DNA from 3 places in the Streptomyces sp. NPDC098781 genome. Region 1 is predicted to be linked to each of the others. Evidence: riboswitches for the same ligand, from Rfam matches in the RefSeq annotation. Region 1 holds a riboswitch; each other region holds the start of a gene.

Region 1 (6,681 bases):
ATACGGCCGGGGCGGAGCCTTTGGGTGGGGACGGCCAGGGGTGGGACCGCCAGGGGTCAGGGATGGGACCGCCAGGGGTCAGGGGTGGGACTGCCAGGGGTGGGGACGGCCAAGGGTGGCGAGGCCAAGGGTCTGGACAGCCGAAGGTGGAGACGGCCAAGGGCGGGAACAGTGGGTGTGACGGGGGCGGCGCTACCCGGCCCGGTGCACCACCGCGTCGCACAGCTCCATCAGGCCGGCCTTCGCGGCACCATCCCGCAGCGGCGCCAACGCGGCCCGAGCGTCCTCCACATACCGCACCGCGTCCCGCCGGGCCTGCTCCAACGCCGGATGCTCCCGAAGCCGGGCCACCGCCTCCGCGAGCCGTGCGTCATCGCTGAGATCGGAGTCCAGCAGCTCGGACAGCGCGACATCCTCCGCCAGCCCCAGCCGCTCGGCCCGCTCCCGCAGCCGCAGCACCGGCAGCGTCGGAATGCCCTCGCGAAGATCCGTCCCCGGCGTCTTCCCGGACTCGCGGGAGTCGCTCGCGATGTCCAGCACGTCGTCGGCGAGCTGGAAGGCGACGCCCAGCCGCTCCCCGTACTGGGTCAGCACATCGACGACCGTCTCGTCGGCGCCCGACATCATCGCCCCGAACCGGCACGACACCGCCACCAGCGACCCGGTCTTCCCGCTCAGCACATCCAGGTAGTGCTCGACCGGGTCCCGCCCGTCCTGCGGCCCCGCGGTCTCCAGGATCTGCCCGGTGACCAGCCGCTCGAACGCCTCGGCCTGCACCCGCACCGCCTCGGGCCCGAGGTCCGCGAGAATGTGCGAGGCCCGCGCGAAGAGGAAGTCGCCGGTCAGTACGGCAACCGAGTTGCCCCAGCGCGCGTTCGCGCTGTCGACACCGCGCCGCACCGTCGCCTCGTCCATGACGTCGTCGTGGTACAGCGTCGCCAGATGGGTGAGCTCGACGACGACCGCCGACGGGACGACCCCCGGCGCATACGGATCCCCGAACTGGGCGGTGAGCATCACGAGCAGCGGCCGGAACCGCTTTCCACCCGCCCGCACCAGGTGCTGGGCGGCCTCGGTGATGAAGGGGACCTCACTCTTGGTGGCTTCGAGCAATCCCTCCTCGACAGCCGCCAATCCGGCCTGGACATCGGCTTCCAGAGCCTGGTCCCGCACGCTCAGCCCGAACGGCCCGACGACGGTCACGAGGGGTCTCCTGTCTGCTGGTGTCTACTGGCGGTTACACGGTTTGTCGATAGGTCGCTGCCATCACTCAAGTCAGCGTATCCGGTCACGTTTCGATCACCGATGCCGCCCACCCGTCCACCACGGGCGGTATCGGATCACGGCCGGTATGTTTTTGATCACCTGATAGGGCCGGATATCCATCGGTTTGTAAGGAAGTAGCGGGCCGTGTCCCGAACCGAGGTCGATGTCCAGCCCGCGAGCGAGCCGCCGCCGCGCGCCGCCCACGCCTTCTTCGGCCGACCCTGAGGCCTTCTCACGCTCTCCGGCCCGGAGGTGTGGGAACGCTTCTCGTTCCTGGGCATGCAGGCCATCCTCGTCCTGCACTTCGCCGACACGATCTCCTCCCGCGGTATGGGCATGTCGGCCGGAACCGCGGCGTCCGTCAACACCGCCCCCGGCACCCTCGTCCATCCGGTGTCCGTCGCCCCCGGCACCCTGGTCCATCCGATGTCCGTCGCCCCCGGCACCCTCGATCATCCGGCGTCCGTCGCCGGCGGGTGACTCGCCGACCGCGTCCTCGGCTCGCACCGGGCGGTGCAGTGAGGCGGCGTCCTGACCGCCTGCGGCCACTACGCCATGGCGGTGCCGAGCGCCCCCATGAACTGGGCGGGCCTCGGCCTGATCAGCGCGGGCACGGGGCTGCTGACGCCCAACGTCTGGGGCTTCTAGGCGGCGGCCATCGGCATGACGTTCGGCCCGGTCCAACACCTCACCGGCCGCCGCCACCTGACCGGACGCAAGCACTCCGCCGATTTCGCCCTGGCCCCCGACACCATGCGCCGGGCGATCCGCCTGATCGCCACCGGCCTCGTCGTCACGGCCGCCCTCGCAGCCCTGCCGGCAGTCGCCGGGCGGCTCACCACGGACCACTTCGTCGACCTGCCGACCCTGGTCTCGGTGATCGCGCCAGCTGCCTTCACCGGCCGGACCATGCCCCTGCGGTTCCTGTCGCTCGCCCGGGTGGCCGCGGGGCTCGCCGTGATGGCCGCGGCGCGTCGGCTGCGCCGCAGGACGTACCCGGTGCGCTGACCGCCGGTCCACCGACCGGACGGGGATCCCGCTCATGCACATCCGTACGTCCTTCCCCTACGAGACGACTCATCCCGACGTGCGCATCCCGCTTTCGGACGGGACGAGCCTGTACGCGCGCGCATGGCGCCCTGTCGTTATTGCGAGGGCCTGCCGACGGACGAGTACTCGGCGACGGAGCCGGCCGACGGGGTCGAGGTCGTCAACTGGCCCGCGGCGCAGCCCTGGTGCGACGGCAAGGTCGGTATGTTCGGCATCTCCTGCGGCGGCTTCAACTCCCTCCAGATCGCGGCCCTCGCGCCGAGCCGCTCAAGGCGATCGTCACGTCTGTTCCACGGACGATCGCTATGACAACGACGCGCACTACATGGGAGGTTCCGTCCTCGCGGTCGACATCCACGCCTGGGCGTCGACGATGCTCGCCTTCGCCCCCCGGCCGCCGGACCCGCAGCACATCGGCGAGTCCTGGCGGGACACGTGGCTCGAACGGCTGGGTTCCCTCGACCCGTTCATCCACACCTGCCTGGAACACCCGACCTGCGACGACCACTGGCGCCACGGCAGTGTCTGCGAGGACCCGGCGCGATCGACGCCGCCGTCCTCGCCGTGGGCGGCTGGAGGTCGACCCGCGCCACGGCGCCACGCGCGCGTACCCGGACGGTATGGAGTGCGCCGAGGACCCGCTGGAGACGTACACGATCGACGAGGCGGACCCACTGCCGGCCCGCGCCCGCTCGGAGTGGTCCGTCCGGCCGCACCGGCCGGAGCTCGCCTGGGAGACGAGGGTGGGCACGCGCTCCGAGATCAGCCGCGACGGGCAGCACTTCGTGACCTCCGACGAGGTGATCCGCACGGAGGGCGAAGAGGTGCTTTTCCGTCGCATATGGGAAATTCGGACTCCACGGGCCGCCGGTTAAAGGCGAGTTGGAGTCATTGCCCGTTTTGCGGTACTTGCGCCTGCCAGTGAATTGGGTCACGCGAGCCCGGCCGGGGACCTGGTCCGGAGCACCCCCTTCCCTCCTTGCCCCGAACGCGAGTTGAGGCTTGGCAACCGCAAAGGATCAAGCACCCCATTCCCCCCAGACCATGGTCAACCCGCACGTCAGGTGACCACAGCACTTGTTCCGGGCATGTGCTCTCGCATACGTTCCCGCTCGTCGGGCGGACGCCTAATCCTGCCGCCGCCCGAGTCATCCCCGACGTAACTCACACACGCGCGGCAGGAGCGGGGGACCCAGGTAAGCCGCCGGACCGTACGCCTTGATGGCTCATCGGACCGGCTAGGGGTGAAGTCGTGCCGCCCTACGGCGGCACGGCCGGGCATCTCCAGCCCGAACCCGACAGCTCACCTCGCAGGCGCCGGAGAGGAACAGCGCCATGCCCCGAGGCAAGCATCGCCGCCCCCGCACCAACCCGCTCACCCGACGTGTCGTCATCGCCGGAACCGGCACCGCGGCCCTCGCTCTCCCGCTCCTGAGCGGGACCACCGCGAGCGCCGCCGAGCCCGCCAAGGCCCCCAGCGCCGCGGTGAAGGTCGACTCGGTCGCGTACACCACCAAGAAGGGCGACACGCTCTACGGCATCGCGGACCGCTACGACGCGCAGGGCGGCTGGAAGCAGCTCTACAAGGACAACCGCAAGGCCATCGGCGACGACCCCCGCCTGATCCACCCGGGCCTCGACCTCACGGTCCGGGCGGCGAAGAAGGCGAGCACGCCGGCCAAGACGGCCGACAAGGCGTCCGCGCCCGCCAAGAAGTCCTCCGTCGCCCAGGCGACCCAGTCCTCGGTGAAGACCTACCCGAACAACCTCGACGGCTGGATCCGCAACGCGCTGGACATCATGGCTCAAAACGGAATTCCGGGTTCTTACGAGGGCATTCACCGCAACATCATGCGCGAGTCGTCCGGCAACCCGCAGGCCATGAACAACTGGGACTCCAACGCCGCGGCCGGCACCCCGTCCAAGGGCCTCCTCCAGGTCATCGACCCCACCTTCGCGACCTACCACGTGCCGGGCACCGTGTACGACCCCTTCGACCCGGTCGCGAACATCACGGCCGCGTGCAACTACGCGGCCGCGCGCTACGGCTCGATCGACAACGTGAACGGGCCCTACTAGGAGTAGCAGCCGGGCCACTGGCGCATATCGCCCCTTACTGGACGATATGCGCCATATCTCCCGCGAACAGCCTCTCAAGGACGACGGCGATGCCGTCGTCCTCGTTCGAGAGGGTGATCTCGTCGGCGACCGCCTTGAGTTCGGGATGCGCGTTGGCCATCGCCACCCCGCGGGCGGCCCAGTCGAACATCGGGATGTCGTTGGGCATGTCACCGAAGGCGACGGTGTCCCGCGGACCGAGTCCCAGATGCTCGGCGGCGAGCGCGAGACCGGTCGCCTTGGTGACACCGCATGGCTGGAGTTCGACGGTGCCGGGCCCCGACATGGTGACCGTCGCGAGCGAACCGACCACCGAACGCGCCGTCGCCGCCAACTCGTCGTCCGACAGGCTGGGATGGCGCAGCAGCACCTTGCTGATCGGCTCGCACCACAGGTCGTCGCGGCGTCTGACGCGCACCGCCGGCAGGGTGGGGTGCGGCATCAGGTAGCCGGGCTCGATGAGCGTGAGCCCTTCCACGCCGTCCTGGTCGACGGCCGCGTACACCTGCCCCACCTCGGCCTCGATCTTGCCGAGCGCGGTTTCCGCCAGTTCCCGGTCCAAGGTGACGGACCACAGCAGACAGTCCGCGCCGGCGTCGTACAACTGCGCGCCCTGTCCGCACACCGCGAGCCCCCTGCTGCCCAGGTCGTCGAGCAACGGCCGCACTCTGGGCGCCGGCCGTCCCGTCACGACGAGGTGCTGGGCACCGGCCGCCGCCACCCGCGCGAGCGCGTCGAGGGTCCGGTCGGAGAGCGTGTCGTCGCCGCGGAGCAGCGTCCCGTCCAGGTCAGTGGCGATGAGTGAATATGCGATGGGTGGGGCCATGATCAGAGAATACGGACAGGAAGCCCCATCGACTCGACCTGAACCGGACGGCTGCTTTGTTCACATGTGTTGACACCTAATCCGGTTACCCTTCTGCCTACCCGTCCGCAACTGCCCTCCGCCCCTTGTGATTTCACCCCCACTTGGCGCCGGAGCGCGCCCCGAGCGCCCGCCCGACGCGGCGACCTGCTGTTTCACCGGCTCCGACGACGCGACTTTCGCACTGCCCAAGACCGGTGCCTCACCCGTAACGTGTGGCCCGACCCACTTGGCAGACGGAGCGTATGAGAGTGAGGCAGCACCCCATGCCCCCCTTCGATCTCCCCGAGGGCGACCCCTTCGGCACGCACAACCTTCCGTACGGCGTCTTCTCCCTTCCCGGCTCGGACTCCGCGCGACGGGTCGGCGTCCGGCTCGGCGACCACGTCCTCGACGCGGGCAAGGCGGCCCACGCCCTCGGCTCGCCGTACGCCCCGCTGCTCGCCCAGGACTCCCTGAACCCGCTGCTCGCCGCGGGCCGCACCACCTGGTCCGATGTCCGTCGCGCGCTGACGGCCTGGGTGACGGTGCCCGCGCACCAGGAGGCCCTCCGTGATCTCCTGCACCCCCTGTCCTCGGTGACCTTGCACCTCCCCTTCGAGGTCGCCGACTACGTCGACTTCTACGCCTCCGAGAACCACGCCCGGAACGTCGGCCGGATCTTCCGCCCCGACGCCGAGGACTCACTGACCCCCAACTGGAAGCACCTGCCGATCGGTTACCACGGCCGCTCCGGCACGGTGGTCGTGTCCGGCACGGACGTCGTACGGCCCTCGGGCCAGCGCAAGGCGCCCACCGACGCCGCGCCGGTCTTCGGCCCCTCGGTCCGGCTCGACATCGAGGCCGAGGTCGGCTTCGTGGTCGGAACGCCGTCACGGATGGGCGAGCCGGTCGCACTGGGCGACTTCCGGGAGCACGTCTTCGGCCTGTGCCTGCTCAACGACTGGTCGGCACGCGACATCCAGGCCTGGGAGTACGTCCCCCTCGGCCCGTTCCTCGGCAAGTCCTTCGCCACCTCGGTGTCGGCGTGGATCACCCCGCTGGACGCCCTGGAGGAGGCGATGGTGGCCCCGCCGCAGCGCACGCACCCGCTGCTGCCGTACCTGGACGACTCCGGCTCCGAGACCGAACCCGGTGGCTACGACCTGCGTATCTCGGTGGCCGTCAACGGCCATGTGGTCTCCGAGCCCCCTTTCTCCACCATGTACTGGACGGCCGCCCAGCAGCTCGCCCACATGACCGTGAACGGCGCCTCGCTGCGCACCGGCGATCTGTACGGCTCGGGCACGGTCAGCGGACCCACGGAGGGCGAGCGCGGCTCACTGCTGGAGCTGACGTGGAACGGCCGGGACGCCCTCGAACTCCCCGACGGCAAGCGGACG
Region 2 (6,681 bases), on a different contig from region 1:
GGACAGTCGCGGGTAGGGCGCGAAGAAGCGGTAGTACTTCGACTCGTCCGACACCTGCTCGTAGAAGCTGACCAGGCGCTCGGCGTCATCAATGGTGATGGGGCGGATGCGTGCGGTGCCGCCGTCGCGCAGCACCACGTCGGCTTCCCAGTGGGCGGGGTACTCGTGCCGGTCCGAGGCGCTCTGCATGGGGCCCAGAGTACGGCTCGCGTACGACAACGGCGCGAGGCAGTCTGTGGAGGACGAACGTGGGGTCGAGGCCGCGATCCGACGGGCACCGAGAGACGGGACGTTCGTCTCGTTCCGGCTTGCTTCACGGGTGTGGGAAACTGGTCTAGACAACCCTGAACACCGAAGGGCAGCATCACATGGCTGAGCGCCGCGTCAACGTCGGCTGGGCCGAGGGCCTCCACGCCCGCCCCGCCTCCATCTTCGTCCGAGCCGCCACGGCCACAGGCGTCCCGGTGACGATCGCCAAGGCTGACGGCAACCCCGTCAACGCGGCCTCCATGCTGGCCGTCCTGGGCCTGGGCGCCCAGGGCGGCGAGGAGATCGTCCTCGCCTCCGACGCCGAGGGCGCGGACGCCGCCCTCGACCGACTGGCGAAGCTGGTCGCCGAGGGTCTCGAGGAGCTGCCCGAGACGGTCTGAGGACCTGAGCGGGTGATCCGTAGCGAACGGTGAAGCCGCGTCCGCCTTTTCGGCGGGCGCGGCTTCGCTGTTTCCGGGCAGGCTCGACGCAATTGGCGGCGCGCTGCCGGTGCATTCGAAAAAGGGCAGCAGAAATTCACCGCCACCGAATATGCCCTCTTTGTATACGGCGCCTTTGTTAATGCCGCAGACTCGGCATGTTTACGGGATGTTGCGAATTCCTCACACGCTCCGCGCGCCCGCCTCCGGAGCCGAACCGCAGCCGGTGCGCGGAGAGCGCGCGCTCGGTGTGCAGCGCCGTCATCGCGCGGGCGCGTTCCCCGTCGCCGCGCGCCACCGCGTCCACGATCGCGCCGTGCTCGGTCCAGTACCCCTGCGGGTCGGCCGGTGCCTCCACGGCGTACATCCAGGCGATCTTGTGGCGCAGCTGGGTCAGCACCGAGGTCAGGGCGGGGCTGCCGGACGCCTGGGCCAGCGTCTCGTGGAACCAGCCGCCCAGGGAGCGCAGATCCTCGCTGTTGCCCCGCCTGGCCCGCTCCTGCCCCAGCCTGACCAGGCCGCGCAGGACCTTCAGATGGGCCTCGGTGCGCCGCTGGGCGGCCCGGGCGGCGCCGAGCGGCTCCAGCAGGCCGCGCATCTCCAGCAGGTCCGCGGCCTCCTGCTCGGTCGGTTCGGCGACACAGGCCCCCGCGTGCCGCCGGGTGACCACGAAGCCCTCCGCCTCCAGGGTGCGCAGGGCTTCCCGGACCGGGACGCGGGAGACGCCGTAGCGGCGGGCGAGGACTTCCTCGGTGAGTCGGCCGCCGCGCTCGTGGACACCGGCGACGATGTCGTCCCGGATCGCCGTGCACACCGAGTGCGCCGGAATACGCATGACCCACCTCCGCCTTAATCCCCGTGAAACGTCGACGAATGACGTGTTCGCTGTGACTCTATTGCAACCTGCCTGAATTTCCGACGGCGAGCCGGAATCCATGGATATTTTTTGGTCATCGGTTCGACGCCAAAACGCCGAAAGCCCCGGCTCGGGAGCCGGGGCTTCGGGTGGTGCGGCGGTGGCGTCAGATGTTCACGCCGTGCGCGCGCAGGTAGGCGACGGGGTCGATGTCGGAGCCGTACTCCGGCGAGGTCCGAGCCTCGAAGTGCAGGTGCGGGCCGGTGACGTTGCCGGTGGCGCCGGACAGGCCGATCTGCTGGCCGGGGGTGACCCGCTGGCCCACCGAGACGCCGATGGACGACAGATGGCCGTACTGGGTGTAGGTGCCGTCGTTCATCTTGATCACGACGTTGTTGCCGTAGGCCCCGCCCCAGCCGGCCTCCACGACGGTGCCGGAGGCGACCGCGTGGACGGACGTGCCGCTGGCGGCGTGGAAGTCGATGCCGGTGTGGCTTCCGGAGGACCACACGGCGCCGCCGGCCTTGTAGCCGGTGGAGACGTACGAGCCGGGGATCGGGGACACATAGGACAGCAGGCGCTTGCGCTCTGCCTCGCGGGCGGCGCGCTCCTTGGCCTCGCGCTCCTTCGCGGCCTTCTCGGCCGCCTTCTTGCGCGCGGCCTCCTGGGCGGCCTTCTTCGCGGCGGCGGCCTCCTTGGCCGCGTGCTCCTGGGCCGCGGCCTGGGCGTCGAGCTGGTCCGCGATCGAGTTCTCGACGGCGATGACGGGGATGAGGCCGGTCTGCTCCGCGGCGGGCTCGGCGGCGAGCGCCGGAGCGGCCAGGGTGCCTATGACGCCGGTGGCGGTGAGCGCGGCGACGCCCGCGGCACGGGCGGTGGAGCGCTGCATCCGGCTGGGCCGGCGATGCTTCCCGGTGGGGCGGTTCTTCCCGGTGGCGCAGGTGAACGCCATGTAGTGGCTGGTCCTTTCCTTCCCTCTCGCCTACCGGGTTAGCTGACGGGTTCGGAGCAGGAAGGTCTCCTACGGGCCCCCTCGCACTCGCGCGGGCGCCCGATTCACCCCAGGGACTTCGGTGGGTCCCCGGCTCCCCTGGCTCGCGCCATACGGGGACTCGGCGATGGCTGTCCGGTGCCGCGGGTGCGGCGCGGTGCCTGACGGACAGCCCGGAAGACGCTAAACGGGACATCTTTCAATCCCCAAACCGAGCAGGGCTTTTGTAGCGCATCCCACAGGCCAGACAGGCAACCTCTCCTCAATTCGGGCATAAAGGGGCCCTGGTGACTCTTTCGTCACCAGGGCCCCTATGCGCGCGTGGCGCCGTCTTTCGCCTACTCGGCCGCCACGACGGTGACTTCACCGATGCCGAGGGCCTCCACGGGCTCCCGGATCGCGGCCGCGTCGCCGACCAGGATCGTCACCAGGCGGTCCACCGGGAACGCGCTCACGGCCGCGGCGGTGGCCTCGACGGTGCCGGTGGCGGCGAGCTGCTGGTACAGCGTGGCCTGGTAGTCGTCGGGCAGGTGCTGCTCGACCTGGTCGGCCAGGGTGTTCGCCACGGAGGCCGCCGTCTCGTACTTCAGCGGCGCGACCCCGACCAGGTTCTGCACGGCGAAGTCCCGCTCGGCGTCCGTCAGCCCCTCCCCGGCGACACCGCGCAGGACCTTCCAGAGGTCGTCCAGCGCCGGGCCGGTGTTCGGGGTGTCGACGGACCCGCTGATGGCGAGCATCGCCGCGCCGCTGCCGTCCGGGGCGGAGCGCAGGATCTGCCCGAACGCGCGTACGCCGTAGGTGTAGCCCTTCTCCTCGCGCAGGACCTTGTCCAGGCGGGAGGTGAGGGTGCCGCCGAGGCAGTACGTGCCGAGCACCTGCGCGGGCCACACGCGGTCGTGCCGGTCGGGGCCGACCCGGCCGATCAGCAGCTGCGTCTGGACCGCGCCGGGGCGGTCCACGATGACGACGCGCCCGGTGTCGTCCGCGGTCACCGGCGGGACGGGCCGCGGCTCGGCCGAGGAGCCCGTCCAGGCGCCCAGGGTGTCCCCGAGCAGCGCGTCGAGGTCGACGCCGGTGAGGTCGCCGACGACCACGACGGTGGAGGTGGCGGGACGCACATGGCGCTCGTAGAACGCGCGTACGCCCGCGGAGTCGATGCCGGCGACGGTGTCCTCGGTGCCCTGGCGCGGGCGGGACATGCGCGAGGTGGCCGGGAACAGCTCCTTGGCAAGCTCCTTGGCGGCCCGGCGCGAGGGGTTGGCCAGCTCGTGCGGGATCTCGTCGAGGCGGTTGCGCACCAGGCGCTCCACCTCGGCGTCCTCGAACGCGGGTGCCCTGAGAGCGTCGGCCAGCAGACCGAGCGCCTTGGGCAGACGGGAGACCGGCACTTCGAGGCTGACGCGGACGCCGGGGTGGTCGGCGTAGGCGTCCAGCGTGGCGCCGCAGCGCTCCAGCTCGGCGGCGAACTCCTCGGCGGTGTGCTTGTCGGTGCCCTCGGACAGGGCGCGCGCCATGATCGTGGCGATGCCGTCGAGGCCCTTCGGCTCGGCGTCCAGGGGCGTGTCCAGCAGCACCTCGACGGCGATGACCTGCTGGCCGGGGCGGTGGCAGCGCAGGACGGTGAGGCCGTTGTCCAGCTTGCCGCGCTCGGGCGCCGGGAACGCCCAGGGCCGGGCCGGGCCGGCCTGGGGCTGTGGGTGGAACTCCATGCTGGCGAGTTCGGTCACTGGGCCGACTCCTCGTTCTCGTCGGTGCTGGCGGCTTCCAGGTCCTCGTCCTCGCCGGCGACCGGCTCGTACACGAGCACCGCACGGTTGTCGGGCCGCAGCCGCGCCTGGGCGACCGCCTTGACCTCCTCGGCGGTGACGTCGAGCACCCGCTTGACCGCGGTGAACGCGAGCTGCGGGTCGCCGAACAGGACGGCGTACCGGCACAGTTCGTCGGCGCGGCCCGCGACCGTGCCGAGCCGGTCCAGCCACTCGCGCTCGAGCTGGGCCTGGGCGCGCTCCATCTCCTCGGCGGTGGGGCCCTCCTGCGCGAAGCGCGCCAGCTCCTCGTCGACGGCGGACTCGATGACGGGGACCTCGACGTCGCCGGAGGTCTTCACGTCCAGCCAGCCCAGGGAGGGCGCGCCGGCCAGGCGCAGCAGGCCGAAACCGGCTGCGACGGCCGTACGGTCGCGCCGGACGAGCCGGTTGTAGAGGCGGGAGGACTCGCCGCCACCCAGGACGGTCAGCGCCAGGTCGGCGGCGTCGCACTCGCGGGTGCCGTCCGTCGGCAGGCGGTACGCGGCCATCATCGCGCGCGCGGGGACGTTCTCCTCGACGACCTCGCGCAGCTGTTCGCCGATGATCTCGGGCAGCGAGCCGTCGCGCGGGGCGGGCTTGCCGTCGTGGGACGCGATGCTGCCGAAGTACTTCTCGACCCAGGCGAGCGTCTGCTCGGGGTCGATGTCACCGACGATCGACAGGACGGCGTTGTTGGGCGCGTAGTAGGTGCGGAAGAACGCGCGGGCGTCCTCCAGGCTGGCCGCGTCCAGGTCGGCCATCGAGCCGATCGGGGTGTGGTGGTACGGGTGCCCGTCGGGGTACGTCAGCGCCGTCAGCTTCTCGAAGGCCGTGCCGTAAGGGACGTTGTCGTACCGCTGGCGGCGCTCGTTCTTGACGACGTCCCGCTGGTTCTCCAGGCCCTCCTCGTCGAGCGCCACCAGGAGGCTGCCCATGCGGTCGGCCTCCAGCCACAGCGCGAGCTCCAGCTGGTGGGCGGGCATGGTCTCGAAGTAGTTGGTGCGCTCGAAGCTGGTGGTGCCGTTCGGCGAGCCACCGGCGCCCTGGACGAGCTCGAAGTGCCCCGTGCCCTTCACACTGTTCGAACCCTGGAACATCAGGTGCTCGAAGAGGTGGGCGAGTCCGGTACGGCCCTTGACCTCGTGGCGGGAGCCTACGTCGTACCAGAGGCAGACCGCGGCGACCGGCGTGAGGTGATCCTCGGAGAGCACCACGCGCAGGCCGTTGGCCAGGCGGTGCTCCGTCGCGGTGAGGCCGCCGGATTGTGCCTCCGGTGTGGCCGTGTGACCCATGGGCAAGGTGTCCTTCCGGTCGCGTGCACTGCGTCGTGCCGAGCAGTTCGGCACGAGTTCCTGCCACTGTATGCAGCGTCCGAAGGGTCGGCGAAGTTCCCGTTCGGAACGCCTTCGGCGTCGGACGGGACCGGGAGCCGGTGCGGGGCGTCGGCGCGGGGATCTGCGGGCTGTCACCCAGGGGCGGCTGACGCTCGGGGGCGGCTGCCGCTCGCGGTCAGCTCGCGCCCCGCCGCACCCTTCCCCGGCGGCCCTCGTACGGCTGCCCGTCGATCACTCCGGCGAGTGAACGGTTTCGCGGCGTGGGCTTGCCGCCGCCGTGGGCGCACGCCGGGGCACGCGGTCGCGGAGAGAGGGGCGCGCGGTCGCCGGCGAGTGCTCCGCGTGTTGCCCTCCCTCGGGCAAGCACCGTGTCGGCCTGGCCGGTTGATGCCCGAACGCCGCCCTCGGTCGCCGTCGAGGCCGGGCGTCGGCGACACTTCTCACGCGCCGTACCGGAGGCAGACTTCGGGTCCTGGTCGGTGGTTGTCAGTGCCGCGGTCCACAATGGTCCGCGTCATACCCGTCCAACGCTTCAGCAAGGAGCCGGCAGCGATGGCCCGCCGTAGCACGAAGACCCCGCCGCCCGACGACTCGTACGAGGAGAAGATCCTCGACATCGACGTCGTCGACGAGATGCAGGGCTCCTTCCTCGAGTACGCGTACTCGGTCATCTACTCCCGAGCCCTGCCGGATGCTCGCGACGGCCTCAAGCCGGTGCATCGCCGCATCGTGTACCAGATGAACGAGATGGGCCTGCGCCCCGACCGCGGCTATGTGAAGTGCGCCCGCGTGATCGGCGAGGTCATGGGTAAGTTGCACCCGCACGGCGACGCCTCGATCTACGACGCCCTGGTGCGCATGGCCCAGCCCTTCTCGATGCGCGTCCCGCTGGTCGACGGCCACGGGAACTTCGGCTCGCTGGGCAACGACGACCCGCCGGCCGCCATGCGGTACACCGAGTGCCGGCAGGCGCAGGCGACCAGCCTGATGACCGAGTCGATCGAAGAGGACACGGTCGACTTCT
Region 3 (6,681 bases), 190 kb from region 1:
GTAGGACCGTACCGCGCCCGCGGTGACCGCCAGCCAGGCCGCCACCGCGACCCAGAGGAGTACCTCGCCGGGGGTCTCCAGCCAGGCGATGTCCGCGGCGGAGGCGACGGAGAGGGTCGCCGCCGACGTCATTCCCATCGGGAAGACGGTTGCCCAGCGGCGTACGTCGTAGCGCGGCCGTGGCCATGCGCATTCGGCGAGCAACAGGACGGCGTACCAGGCGAGGTCGAGTACGAGCACGGCCACGGTCACCGTGCGCAGGACGCCTTCGTCGTCCCTGTTCCAGAGGTACAGGCCGGGGCCGTCGGCGGCGAGGAGCTTCGAGCCGGCGAGCGCGGAGATGGCCAGGGCGCCGCCCGCCACCCAGTGGTCGCCGGCGCCGTGGGCGATCTCGCGCCGGTCGAAGCAGGCCAGGGCGATGACGTAGAGCACCAGGCCCAGCCAGAACAGCGCGAGCGCGGCGTGGGCGAGCCATGCCGCCTTCTCGGTCGCGGCGAGGGTCGCGCCCAGGACGGCAAGGCCCTGCGTGGCGACGCAGCCGAGGAAGACCGAGCCGGGCATGCCGCGGCGCCAGTGACGGGCGACCGCGAGGAGCAGGGCCGGCCAGAGCACGGCGGCCAGGGCCAGGAGGGCTTCGGCGAGGGTCTCCCAGCCGAGGGCGGCGAAGCGGGTGCCGAGGACCGTTGTCGCGGCGATGGCGGTCAGTGCGGCTGGAGTTGCCGCCTCCTCGACCCAGCTCGGGCGGTCCCGCAGGAGCCGGGCGGTGAAGTCGCCGCCGAGGACGAGCCAGGCCGCCGAGGCGAGGGCCAGGGCGATGCGGGAGAGGGTCTCGTAGCCGGTCTGGTGGAGGGCCACCGAGATGATGCCGGTCGCCATGACGGCTGCGCCGGCCGCGGGGGGTCGCTGCGACCACCAGGTGTGGAGGGGGGAGGTGGGGGTGGTGGTGGCGGGCATGGGGCGATGCTATGGAGCGGGGTGAGGGTTGGGGGTGGGGCGCGCGGGTCGTCCGTGCGGTTTGCCTCCGGCGGTTGGGCGGGGGATGCCTGCGGCGGCCCGTCGCTGTCCGGTGGGGGTGCGGGTGGCGCCTGCGGGTGCGTTGGGGGTCGGGGCCGTGCCGGGGGTGTCCGTCCCCTCGGTCGGGGCCGTGCCGGGGGTGTCCGTCCTCCGTCGGGCGGTCGCTGTCGGGCACAGAGGTGTCGTCCGTCGACGCCGGCCGCTGCGTGCGGACACCCCCCTGGCACGACCGCACGACCGCACGACCGCGTGGCCCCTTGCCGCCGTACGCGGCTGACGGGACGCCTTCCTTGCGGCGAGGCCCCTCGGTCGCCTGTGCGGGCGGTGGGGTCAGGCCGGGCGGACCACGCTGTGGATCGACGACTCTCCGTCGTAGTAGATCGACTCCTCGCGGACGTAGGCGCCGGGCTTCGGGGCGTGGATCATCATGCCGTTGCCTATGTAGATGCCCACGTGGGTGACATCGTCGTAGAAGAAGACCAGGTCGCCGGGCTGGGCGCTGGAGAGGGACACCGTGGTGCCGGCGTTGACCTGGTCGTAGGTGACGCGGGGGATGTCCACGCCGGCTGCCTTCCAGGCGGCCTGGGTGAGACCGGAGCAGTCGTAGGAGTCGGGGCCCGTGGCGCCCCAGACGTACGGCTTTCCGATCGCGGAGCGGGAGAAGGCCAGGGCCTTCTCGGCCTTGGTGGCGTAGGAGCTGTCCGCGGAGGACGAGTCCGAGGTGCCCGACTCGGACGGGGACTCGGTGCTCTCCTGCTGCTGCGCGGCCTCCTGGCGTTGGCGTTCGGCCTCGGCTTCCGCCTGCTCGCGGGCGAGCTCGGCCGCCTTGCGGGCGGCCTCCTCCTGCTTGCGCTTCTCGATCGCGGCGAGGCGGGCCTTCTCCTCCGCCGTCAGCTTGGACAGCAGCTCGCGTGCGTCGGAGAGCTTCTGCTGGACGGTGGTCTTGGCGGCCTGGAGGTCGGTCTGCGACTCGGTGAGCGTCTCGAGGCTCTGGGTGGCCTCCTGGCGCTTCTTCATGGTCGCGGACTGCTCGGTGAAGTATTCGTCGACCGATTCCTTCTGACGGTCCGTCATGCGGCCCATCAGTTGGGACTGGTCGAAGTAGTCCTGCGGGGTGTCCGCGAGGAGGAAGGTCGCCGTGTCGGGGGCGGCGGCGCCGGTGCGGTACTGGGCGGCGGCGTTGCGGCCGAGTTCCTCGCGGGCCTCGTTGAGCCGCTGGGTGCGCTGGGCGACGTCGTCGAGGAGGGTGTCGACGCGCTTGCGCTGCTTCGCGGTCTTCTCCTTGGCCGCGTTGTACTTCTCCGTCGCCGACTCCGCCTGGCGGTAGAGGTCGTCGACCTTCTTCTCGACCTCTTCGAGGCTCGGCTTGTCGTCCGTGGACGGGCTGGCGGTGGCCGTCTGGGACAGCAGGGCTACGGAGGTGAGGGCCGCCGTGGCGAGGGCGGGGGTCCGTATGCCTGCTACGCGCGTACCAGAGGGACGCGACTTGCGGTGCGACGCCAAGGGAGGCGACTCCTTCCATGCTCCGCCTACCGAGTTAGCTGTCGGGTTCGGGCGGGTGGCTCGGAAGGTTTGCCCTACGGCCGCTCCCCGGGCGGGAGTCGGGCCGATTCACCCCAAGTTCGGTGGGTCCCCGGCTCCGGGGGCGCGGCGGCGCTCCGGACTCGGCGGAGGCCGTGCGGCCCGGCGTCGTTCGCCGGAGGGGGTCGTACGGCCTGTCCGGCACCGTAGCCAACTCGTGTGGCCCCTGTGAAGGTTGATGTTCGATATGCCCGATACATTTTCGTGACCTTGAGGCGGGGAGGTCTCAGGGGCGGTTCATTCGGGGGAGTGTGGGGGTGGTTGCTCACATTCAGGGTGAGTGGGTGTTTTGAGTTATTTGCCGGAAGTTCGGTGGGGCGAATCGGTTGATCGCGGACTGTGAAGGGCTGGTCGCGGGGGGTGAGGGGGCGTGGGGGTGGTGGGGGTCGGTGATCGTCCGGATTCGGAACGGGCGATGTTCTCGGGGCGGCGGCGGGCTGTCAGTGGGGCGGCCTAGACTCGGAGAGCGATGAGCAGCCTCTTTGACGACAGCTTCCTGGCCGACCTCCAGGCCCCGCGGGCCCACGAGGAAGAGTCCCCACCACCGCCCGAGGACGAGCACGCTCCGGAGTCGGTTCCGGACGATCTGTTCGGTGGGAAGTTCGACGTGCCACCGGACCGGGACGGCTACTACCGCGACGGAGCCCCGCGGCCCGCCCTCGACGCCGCGGCACTGCTGGAGGGGCTGAACGAGAACCAGCGCGCCGCCGTCGTGCACTCCGGCACCCCGCTGCTCATCGTGGCCGGGGCCGGCTCCGGCAAGACGCGGGTGCTCACCCACCGCATCGCCCATCTGCTGGCCGAGCGGAATGTGCATCCGGGGCAGATCCTCGCGATCACCTTCACCAACAAGGCCGCCGGCGAGATGAAGGAGCGGGTCGAGCAGCTCGTCGGCCCGCGGGCGAACGCGATGTGGGTGATGACCTTCCACAGCGCGTGCGTGCGCATCCTGCGCCGAGAGAGCAAGAAGCTCGGGTTCACATCCTCCTTCTCGATCTACGACGCCGCCGACAGCAAGCGGCTGATGGCGCTGGTGTGCCGTGATCTGGATCTCGATCCCAAGCGGTTCCCGCCCAAGTCCTTCAGCGCCAAGATCAGCAATCTGAAGAACGAGCTGATCGACGAGGAGGACTTCGCCGCCCAGGCGACGGACGGCTTCGAGAAGACGCTCGCCCAGGCCTACGCGCTGTACCAGTCGAGGCTGCGGGAGGCCAACGCCCTCGACTTCGACGACCTGATCATGACGACGGTCAACCTGCTGCGCGCCTTCCCGGACGTCGCCGAGCACTACCGCCGTCGCTTCCGCCATGTGCTGGTGGACGAGTACCAGGACACCAACCACGCCCAGTACGCGCTGGTGCGCGAGCTCGTCGGGACCCGCGAGCACCCCGTCGACGTACCGCCCAGCGACTACGACATCCCGCCCGCCGAGCTGTGTGTCGTGGGTGACGCCGACCAGTCGATCTACGCGTTCCGGGGCGCCACCATCCGCAACATCCTCCAGTTCGAGGAGGACTACCCGGACGCGACGACGATCCTGCTGGAGCAGAACTACCGCTCCACGCAGACCATCCTGACCGCCGCCAACGCCGTCATCGAGCGCAACGAGTCCCGCCGCCCCAAGAACCTGTGGACCAACGCGGGCGCGGGCGCGCGCATCACCGGCTATGTCGCGGACACCGAGCACGACGAGGCACAGTTCGTCGCCGAAGAGATAGACCGACTGACCGACGCGGGGGACGCGAAGGCCGGCGACGTCGCCGTGTTCTACCGGACGAACGCCCAGTCCCGTGTCTTCGAGGAAGTCTTCATCCGCGTCGGGCTGCCCTACAAGGTCGTCGGTGGAGTGCGGTTCTACGAGCGCAAGGAGGTCCGGGACGTCCTGGCCTACCTGCGGGTGCTGGCCAACCCCGAGGACTCCGTGCCGCTGCGGCGGATCCTGAACGTCCCCAAGCGGGGCATCGGCGACCGTGCCGAGGCGATGATCGACGCCCTCGCACAGCGGGAGAAGATCAGCTTCCCGCAGGCGCTGCGCCGCGTCGACGAGGCGTACGGCATGGCCGCGCGGTCGACCAACGCCGTCAGGCGCTTCAACACGCTGATGGAGGAACTCCGTACGATCGTCGAGTCCGGCGCGGCACCGGCGACCGTCCTGGAGGCGGTGCTCGAACGAACCGGCTACCTGGCCGAGTTGCAGGCTTCCACGGATCCGCAGGACGAGACCCGGATCGAGAACCTTCAGGAACTCGCCGCCGTCGCCCTGGAGTTCGAGCAGGAGTCGGGCGAGGGTGAGGCCTCCGGCGGGCTCGCGGCCTTCCTGGAGCGGGTCGCCCTCGTCGCCGACTCCGACCAGATCCCGGACGAGGAGGAGGACGGCTCCGGAGTCATCACCCTGATGACCCTGCACACCGCCAAGGGCCTGGAGTTCCCGGTCGTCTTCCTCACCGGCATGGAGGACGGCGTCTTCCCGCACATGCGCGCCCTCGGCCAGACCAAGGAGCTGGAGGAGGAGCGGCGGCTCGCGTACGTCGGCATCACGCGCGCCCGTGAACGGCTGTACCTGACGCGTTCGTCGATGCGCAGCGCGTGGGGGCAGCCGTCGTACAACCCGCCCTCCCGGTTCCTGGAGGAGATCCCGGCACAGCACGTGGACTGGAAGCGCACCGGGGCGACCGCGCCGGTCTCCTCCGGGCCCGCGTCCGGGGTCGCCGCCTCGCTGTCCTCGTCCCGCTCGCGCTCCTCGGCCTCGGGCGCCTCCGGCTTCGCCACGCGCCGTACCTCGGAGAAGCCGGTCGTGCAGCTGGCGGTCGGCGACCGTGTCACGCATGACCAGTTCGGGCTCGGCACGGTGATGGCCGTGAAGGGCACGGGCGGGAACGCCGAGGCGACGATCGACTTCGGGGACACCAAGCCGAAGCGGTTGCTGCTGCGGTACGCGCCGGTGGAGAAGCTCTAGCGCATACGAGTGCGCCCCCGCCGATGGGCGGGGGCGCGAGGCGAAGCTGTGGTGCCGCCTACGTCGGGTCGACCCCGTGGCTGCGCAGCCACGGCAGCGGGTCTATCGCCGAGCCGCCGCCGGGACGCACCTCGAAGTGCAGGTGCGGGCCCGTCGAGTTGCCGGAGTTGCCGGAGTACGCGATCGGGTCGCCGGCCTTGACCGTCGTACCGGAGGCGACGCGGTAGGTGGAGAGGTGGCAGTACCACGTCTCCGTGCCGTCCATCGCGGTCACGATCATCATGTTGCCGTAGGCGCTGTTCCACTGCGTACGGACGGTGCCGTCGGTCGCGGCCATCACCGTCGTGCCGTACGAGACCGGGAAGTCGATGCCGGTGTGCACGGACATCCAGTTGATGCCGGACTGGCCGTAGTAGGCGCTGAGGCCGTGCTGGGCGACCGGGACCGCGAACTTCGGGCGCAGTCGCTCCTTGCGGGCGGCCTCCTCGGCGGCCTTCCGCTTCTCGGCCGCCTGCTGTGCCTTGAGATCGATGCGCTCCTGCGTACGGCTGGCCCGGTCGGCGAAGTCGTCGGCGCCGGCGGAGAGGCTCTCCAGCTGGCTGTCCAGCTTGTTGTTCGCCGCGGACGGCTTCACGGCCGTGCCCTCCGAGGCCGCCAGCGTGGACGACGCGTCCTTGTCGTCGGTCAGGGTGTTGACCGAGGCGGCGGCGATGCCGGCGACGCCCATCACGCACGCCGAGGGCACGGCGACCGTCAGCAGCGCGGAGCGCTTGGGGGGCGTACGGCGACGGGAACGCGCCCCGCTGCGGGAGGAGGCGCGCGGGGAGGGGGCCGGAGTGGTCTCCTCCTGGTCGTCGAGGAGCGGCGCCACGGCGGGGAGTTCGCCGGTGGCGCTCAACTCGGCGTCACGTTGGGCCGGGTCGTCGTACGAGGTGTGGTCGTACGTCGTGTGCTCGTCGTACGCCGACGGGTCCTCGTAGGCGGCCGGGTCTTCGTACGTGGCGGGGTCTTCGTAGGCGGCAGGGTCTTCGTAGGCGGGGGCGCCGTGCTCGATCTGCTCGAAGTGCGCCGTGGCCTGCTGGTCGAAGGATTCTGCTGGCTGCTCGTAGTCGTCGGTCGCCTGCGCCGCG

Evidence for each region. Region 1 has a riboswitch for cyclic di-AMP ahead of ACIQWG_RS26385 (transglycosylase SLT domain-containing protein). Riboswitches for the same ligand answer to the same signal wherever they lie in the genome.
Region 2: linked by a shared signal. The riboswitch ahead of ACIQWG_RS33455 (M23 family metallopeptidase) and the one ahead of ACIQWG_RS26385 (transglycosylase SLT domain-containing protein) in region 1 are both predicted to bind cyclic di-AMP.
Region 3: linked by a shared signal. The riboswitch ahead of ACIQWG_RS25425 (NlpC/P60 family protein) and the one ahead of ACIQWG_RS26385 (transglycosylase SLT domain-containing protein) in region 1 are both predicted to bind cyclic di-AMP.

The regions. Positions count from the first base shown of each region.
Region 1 covers NZ_JBIWAK010000006.1:422,809-429,489, forward strand. The annotation lists gene ACIQWG_RS26365 (polyprenyl synthetase family protein) at 193-1,203, opposite strand; partial or broken gene ACIQWG_RS26370 (MFS transporter) at 1,411-2,163, shown strand; partial or broken gene ACIQWG_RS26375 (CocE/NonD family hydrolase) at 2,309-2,892, shown strand; gene ACIQWG_RS26380 (hypothetical protein) at 2,937-3,191, shown strand; cyclic di-AMP (ydaO/yuaA leader) riboswitch at 3,462-3,646, shown strand; gene ACIQWG_RS26385 (transglycosylase SLT domain-containing protein) at 3,652-4,395, shown strand; gene ACIQWG_RS26390 (HAD family hydrolase) at 4,430-5,260, opposite strand; gene fahA (fumarylacetoacetase) at 5,566-6,681, shown strand, end outside.
Region 2 covers NZ_JBIWAK010000009.1:454,333-461,013, forward strand. The annotation lists gene ACIQWG_RS33440 (GNAT family N-acetyltransferase) at 1-189, opposite strand, end outside; gene ACIQWG_RS33445 (HPr family phosphocarrier protein) at 369-650, shown strand; gene ACIQWG_RS33450 (GntR family transcriptional regulator) at 829-1,524, opposite strand; gene ACIQWG_RS33455 (M23 family metallopeptidase) at 1,712-2,497, opposite strand; cyclic di-AMP (ydaO/yuaA leader) riboswitch at 2,510-2,673, opposite strand; gene ACIQWG_RS33460 (M16 family metallopeptidase) at 2,875-4,263, opposite strand; gene ACIQWG_RS33465 (M16 family metallopeptidase) at 4,260-5,615, opposite strand; gene ACIQWG_RS33470 (DNA topoisomerase (ATP-hydrolyzing) subunit A) at 6,210-6,681, shown strand, end outside.
Region 3 covers NZ_JBIWAK010000006.1:232,260-238,940, reverse strand. The annotation lists gene ACIQWG_RS25430 (tellurite resistance/C4-dicarboxylate transporter family protein) at 1-954, opposite strand, end outside; gene ACIQWG_RS25425 (NlpC/P60 family protein) at 1,345-2,517, opposite strand; cyclic di-AMP (ydaO/yuaA leader) riboswitch at 2,526-2,694, opposite strand; gene pcrA (DNA helicase PcrA) at 3,065-5,551, shown strand; gene ACIQWG_RS25415 (M23 family metallopeptidase) at 5,610-6,681, opposite strand, start outside.